DNA from 3 places in the Pantoea sp. NSTU24 genome. Region 1 is predicted to be linked to each of the others. Evidence: predicted binding sites of a transcription regulator. Region 1 holds the regulator's gene; each other region holds the start of a gene.
The links. Region 1 encodes CRP, which controls carbon source genes, mostly activating them, when cyclic AMP is high. Its sites were predicted from a motif close to ATGTGANNNNNNTCACAT; they were not measured.
Positions count from the first base shown of each region.

Region 2: ACLHDD_RS15890 (PTS mannitol transporter subunit IICBA) is a predicted target of CRP. The motif match lies at 865-882, and genes of this name have one in related genera.
Region 3: udp (uridine phosphorylase) is a predicted target of CRP. The motif match lies at 790-807, and genes of this name have one in related genera.

Region 1 is NZ_JBKIWZ010000001.1:2,896,712-2,898,914, forward strand. It holds gene ACLHDD_RS13900 (OsmC family protein) at 206-610, opposite strand; gene crp (cAMP-activated global transcriptional regulator CRP) at 915-1,547, shown strand; gene ACLHDD_RS13910 (YccS/YhfK family putative transporter) at 1,605-2,203, shown strand, end outside.
Region 2 is NZ_JBKIWZ010000001.1:3,330,411-3,332,613, reverse strand. It holds gene ACLHDD_RS15895 (DUF3053 domain-containing protein) at 1-709, shown strand, start outside; gene ACLHDD_RS15890 (PTS mannitol transporter subunit IICBA) at 1,141-2,203, shown strand, end outside.
Region 3 is NZ_JBKIWZ010000001.1:3,433,540-3,435,742, forward strand. It holds gene ACLHDD_RS16325 (dienelactone hydrolase family protein) at 1-615, opposite strand, end outside; gene udp (uridine phosphorylase) at 918-1,679, shown strand; gene ACLHDD_RS16335 (tetratricopeptide repeat protein) at 1,770-2,203, shown strand, end outside.

The sequences.
Region 1 (2,203 bases):
CGGGCGCGTTTTTGAACACCGCAATGCGTTGGCCCGGCTACGGGCGCACATCAGGGATGAGATGCGCAATCGCGCGGCCAGCAATGGGCTCAGGCGACGTTCCGATCTGACCCCATTTCCTGCGCAGGCACAATCTCAACGCGGATTCCCTGCCCGGGTCAGGTCTTATAACGGACGGCCACTCACGTTAAAAAACCTGCGGCTATTATAACTCAATGACTTCGTAGCTGTGCGTCATTGTCACGCCTTTACCCAGCATGATGGCGACCGAGCAATATTTTTCCGCCGAAAGATCCACCGCGCGTGAGACCGCTTTATCCTGGAGCGATTTGCCACTAACGATAAAATGCAGGTTGATGTGCGTAAAGATTCGCGGTGCCTCTTCACGACGTTCTGAGGTCAATTTTACTTCGCAATCAGCCACATCGTTGCGGCCTTTTTGCAGAATTGAGACTACGTCGATCGCGCTGCACCCACCCGCCGCCATCAGCACCATCTCCATTGGACTGGGCGCTTTATCCCCCGAATTGCCATCCATCAGGATCTGATGGCCGGATGAGGATTCTCCAAGGAATGTCAGTCCTTCTACCCATTTCACTCTTGCCTGCATGATTTTTACTCCGGAATACGCTGTTTTGTCGCCAGAGTACGCTTTCCCCTGGTAAACAGCAATCCGGAGAAATCCGCCTGTAGCTGAAGCGAGACAACAGAAGACAGTCGGCTAAAGCTGTGCTACAAACAGTGCTGAAAATAGTTTTCGTCACCCGATGACGAAGCCGGGAAGAATGATGCGCACTGCGCCTGATGCGGCCCGAATAATTTCCTGAAAGGGAAAACGCTTGAAGCTTTCACCGCCTGACAGGGAAAACTGCCCCCTGTATTTTGGGCACGATTACAACAGAGGATAATAGCGAATGGTTCTCGGCAAACCGCAAACAGACCCTACACTCGAATGGTTCCTGTCCCATTGCCATATTCACAAGTATCCATCCAAAAGTACGCTGATTCATCAAGGTGAAAAAGCAGAAACGCTTTACTACATCGTGAAAGGTTCCGTCGCGGTTCTGATTAAAGATGAAGAAGGCAAAGAGATGATTCTTTCCTACCTGAATCAGGGTGATTTTATTGGTGAGCTTGGCCTGTTCGAAGAAGGCCAGGAGCGCAGCGCCTGGGTACGTGCGAAAAGTGCGTGTGAAGTGGCAGAGATTTCCTACAAGAAATTCCGTCAGCTGATTCAGGTTAACCCTGACATCCTGATGCGACTCTCGTCGCAGATGGCGCGTCGCCTGCAGGTCACGTCCGAAAAAGTGGGTAATCTCGCTTTCCTCGACGTCACCGGACGCATTGCACAGACCCTGCTCAACCTGGCGAAACAGCCAGATGCCATGACGCATCCCGACGGCATGCAAATTAAAATTACGCGTCAGGAAATTGGCCAGATTGTTGGTTGTTCACGTGAAACCGTGGGCCGTATTCTGAAGATGCTGGAAGATCAGAATCTGATCTCTGCACACGGCAAAACCATCGTCGTTTACGGCACCCGCTAATTCCTGTCACCCACGGCGTGATGGCAACATCACGCCGTTATTGTTTGTGCTGAGCCGATGTGGCGTCGAATAATTTACCATCCTGAAGTGAACTACGCCTTGCGGCAGACGCTGGTGCTCTGCCTGCCGGTCGCGCTGGGCTGGCTGACTGGCGACCTGCAAAAAGGCCTGCTCTTCTCGCTGGTGCCTGCCTGCTGCAACATCGCTGGTCTGGATACACCGCATAAACGCTTCTTCAAACGCCTGATCGTGGGTGGCAGCCTGTTTGCCCTCGGTAGCTTCCTGATCCAGTGGCTCACTCTGCAGACGGTGCCGCTGCCGCTGATCCTGTTGATCATGCCCCTGCTGCTCGGCGTAACCGGCGAGATCAGCCCGCTGCATGGTCGTCTGCTGCCCGGCACCCTTATCGCCGCTATCTTTACCCTGAGCCTGGTCGGTCGCATGCCGATCTATGTTCCGCCGCTGCTCTATATTGGCGGTACGCTCTGGTACGGGCTGTTTAACTGGTTCTGGTTCTGGCTGTGGAAAGAGCAGCCGATGCGCGAGAGCCTGAGTCTGATCTACCGCGAGCTGGCTAACTACTGCGACGCCAAATATACCCTGCTGACGCAGCTGACCGACCCGGAAAAGGCCCTGCCGCCGTTGCTGGCTCGCCA
Region 2 (2,203 bases), 430 kb from region 1:
ATTTACACGCCTTATGGCACGCGGCGGCATTATGCTCGCTGGCGCGCTGATCGTACTGCAGCTCACCGCATGTGGTGACAAAGAAGGCGACCAGCGTAAAGCATTTATCGACTTTCTCCAGAATACCGTGATGCGCAGCGGCGAACATCTTCCCAGCCTGAGCGAAAGCCAGAAACAGAGTTTTGGCAACTTCGCCAGCGATTACGCCATTATGTATGGCTTTTCACAGCAGGCGAATAAAGCGGTGGAACAGGGAATGCGCCCGGTGGTCGATGAGCTTTCTGCGATTCGCGTTCCGCAGGATTACCTCAGCCGTCGCGACTCACTGCGTCAGGCCAACAGCGCCCTGGTCATTGTTACCCAGCAGATTGAAAGCGCCAAAATGCAGGCAGACAGCAGCAAAGCGGCACTGAAGCAGTCGGATGACCTGAAAAAAGTCTACGATACCGCCTACAACAAAGTGGTGACGGTGCCCGCCAATCAGTTGATCCCACTGCTGCCCCAACTGCAGGCGCTGAGCCAGGGTGCGGTGCAGACCGGCGACTTCCTGCAGCAGCAGGGCTCCCGTGTCAGCTTCAACGATGGCGGCGTGCAGTTCCCGACCCAGGATCAGGCCACGCAGTATAACGCGCTTATGAGCACGCTTTCTGCCAACGCTCAGGCACTGCCGCAGGCCCAGGCGGCTGTTCAGGGTGGCATTCAGCAGTAAATCCGCTTTACGGGCAGAGGTCCTCCTGCTGCCCGTTTCCTCACCCTTTCTCTTCCCCATTCTGGCCCACTGAATGAAGTGTGATCTGGCGCATTTTTGACCAAAAATATTTTGTGATAAACATCACACATCTGTAATAAACCACACCCCGCAGGATGTGACACACATCACAGATAATCTGTCTTTCTGATTAAAAATACGGCAACACAGCGGTGGTGCGTCAATAAAATGTGATCATAGTCACGCAAAATCCCCCTGAAGACACCCTCATTCAGTGATATAGATCACACTAATTCCATGCCCTACGCAGTGCCAGATTCGCGTGATAGAGTCCGCGTGCATACAGTAATACCACCGGCTTCGGCTCGGGGTGGCTAAACAAAAACAAACGCGCTCTCCTATTGCAGCGCGTCTCAATAAGGGGTGGGTTTATGTCCTCATCAGTGAAGGTCAAAGTACAGAGCTTTGGTCGCTTTCTGAGTAATATGGTGATGCCAAACATCGGGGCGTTTATCGCCTGGGGTATCATCACCGCACTGTTTATTCCAACTGGCTGGCTCCCTAACGAAACGCTGGCCAAACTGGTCGGCCCGATGATCACTTACCTGCTGCCGCTGCTGATCGGTTTCACCGGCGGACGTCTGGTAGGCGGCGATCGCGGTGGCGTGGTCGGCGCTATCACCACCATGGGTGTGATTGTCGGTGCAGATATGCCGATGTTCCTGGGTGCGATGATTGCCGGTCCGCTGGGTGGCTGGGCGATTAAGTCATTTGACCGGGCAATTGACGGCAAAATCAAAAGCGGCTTCGAGATGCTGGTTAACAACTTCTCGGCCGGTATTATCGGGATGGTGCTGGCCCTGCTGGCATTCCTGGCCATTGGTCCGCTGGTAGAAGGTCTGTCGCACATTCTCGCGGCGGGCGTAAACCTGATGGTGCAGAACAACCTGCTGCCGCTGACCTCCATCTTCGTGGAACCGGCGAAAATCCTGTTCCTGAACAACGCCATTAACCACGGTATCTTCTCTCCTCTGGGCATCCAGCAGGCGAGTGAAGCGGGTAAATCGATCTTCTTCCTGATCGAAGCAAACCCGGGTCCGGGGATGGGCGTGCTGATGGCCTACATGTTCTTTGGCCGCGGTAGTGCGAAACAGTCTGCGGGCGGTGCAGCCATTATCCACTTCCTGGGCGGTATCCATGAGATCTACTTCCCTTATGTACTGATGGCACCTCGTCTGCTGCTGGCCGTGATCCTGGGTGGAATGACTGGCGTCTTCACGCTGACCGTCCTGAACGGCGGCCTGGTCTCGCCTGCTTCACCGGGTTCTATCCTGGCGGTGCTGGCGATGACGCCAAAAGGCGCTTACTTCGCTAACGTCGCCGCTATCGCGGCCGCCTTTGCTGTCTCTTTCGTGGTTTCCGCTATCCTGCTGAAAACCAGCAAAGTGAAGGAAGATGATGATATCGAAGCCGCGACTCAGCGCATGCATGAGA
Region 3 (2,203 bases), 540 kb from region 1:
ACCCAGCACTGGCGCATTAAGATCGACAGCAATATCAATCGGGTGCTTCTGCTGCTTCAGGGTGCGTTCTCCGGTCAGTCGTCCATACCAGGCCACCGCAGCGCGCAGCTGGGGATTGTGTGCAGCATAAAGCCAGCTGATGCGGCCGCCCCAGCAGAATCCGGTGATGCCCATACGGCGAATATCTCCGCCATTACGTGCTGCCCAGTTGGCGGCATGATCGAGATCGGAGAGTACCTGGGTGTCCGGCACTTTGCTGACCAGTTCGCTGAACAGCGTCGGAATATCGTGATACTCCGTCGGGTCGCCCTCACGGAAATAGAGCTCAGGCGCGATAGCCAGATAGCCCTCCAGCGCCAGGCGACGACAGATGTCCCGGATATGTTCATGCACACCAAAGATCTCCTGTACCACCAGCACCACAGGCAGCGGGCCGTCTGCGCCCTGCGGCCTGGCGAAATAAGCTGGCATGTTTTCGCCCTGGCTGGGCACTGAGGTTTCACCCGCATGAATGGCCGGACTGTCGGTCATGATGGTGGTGGCGGCGGTGGGCTGCACGGCAGGGGCAAAGCCGTCCGTCGCCGGTTTTTGTGCCATATTATCACTGGGTTTCATGAGTCTCTCCGTGCAAGCATTTACGCAATCAGGTAACTATAGCCTGGCTGTAAACTGCGCGCGCCAGGTCCCGGGCCACAGGATCAGCCGCGAATAAAATCTTCCCACTCTTTAACATTGCGCTAACGCCGGCACAGCCTTGCTGAACACAGTCCCGCTAAAGAAGATGTATTTATGTGACATTAGTCTCAATTCATGTTCCGTAAAATGTAACTTTCATTTTCTTAGGTGAGTGTTGTCACATATTTATCCGGCGTGCTGACGTAAAGTGGCGCGATACTTTCCCTTAACAGGAGTCTGAAATGACACAGTCTGACGTTTTCCATCTGGGCCTGACCAAAGCCGACCTGCAGGGCGCTACCCTGGCGATTGTGCCAGGCGATCCGGAGCGCGTGAAGAAAATTGCCGGACTGATGGAAGAGGCCACCCATCTCGCCTCGCACCGTGAATTTACCTCCTGGCTGGCAAAACTGGATGGGAAGCCCGTTGTCGTCTGCTCTACCGGTATTGGTGGCCCTTCCACCTCAATCGCGGTTGAAGAGCTGGCGCAGCTTGGCGTACGGACCTTCCTGCGCGTCGGCACTACGGGCGCAATCCAGCCCCACATCAACGTTGGTGATGTGCTGGTGACAACAGCGTCGGTTCGCCTGGATGGCGCCAGCCTGCATTTTGCACCGATGGAGTTCCCGGCAGTGGCGGATTTCAGCTGCACCACGGCGCTGGTCGCCGCCGCAGAAGCCTGTGGCGCGAAGACACACATCGGCATCACCGCCTCATCAGACACCTTTTATCCAGGCCAGGAACGCTATGACACCGTGTCAGGACGCGTGGTCAGTCGCTTCAAAGGTTCGATGAAAGAGTGGCAGGAGATGGGCGTCCTTAACTATGAGATGGAATCCGCTACACTGTTAACCATGTGCGCCAGCCAGGGCCTGCGGGCCGGTATGGTGGCCGGTGTGATTGTGAACCGTACTCAGAAAGAGATCCCGGATGCGGTCACCATGAAGCAGACAGAAAGCGACGCCGTGAAGATTGTGGTCGAAGCGGCGCGTCGCTTGCTGTAACGATCGCGTCAGGCAGCTGGTTTTTCCGGGCTCAGAAATCTGCTGCTGGTTATTAACGGCGCGTAACATCAGTCAGACCTGAGGATGTTTATGCGCCATACCTTTCCTGTCCGACGTCCTGCTCCTGGCGTTAATCCGGCCGCACTCAACGCGCGGCTGGAACGCAGCGCCGAACGTTTCCGCGCCGCCATGCAGCAGGGTGACTATGCGCTGGCTGCCCGCTGCTGTGAAGAAGTCCTGCGGTCAATGCCGAATCAGATGCAGGTGCTGAGCGACTATGCCCTTTGCCTGCTGCGTCTGGGCCAGCACACGAAAGCGTACAAAACCTATCAGAAAATCCTTCATTCACCGCCTGCGGTGCAGGCCACCGCCTCCGAGACCTGGCTGGATGGCTTAACCGAGGTGTGTGGCTGGCTCAACAGACGTGAGGAGGTGGCGCAGTATGGGCTGGCCTCGCTGATGCGTGCTGATGCGCGTTTCAGTCAGGGGCAGCGCGCGGCATTTCCGGCTCCGCAGCCCGAACC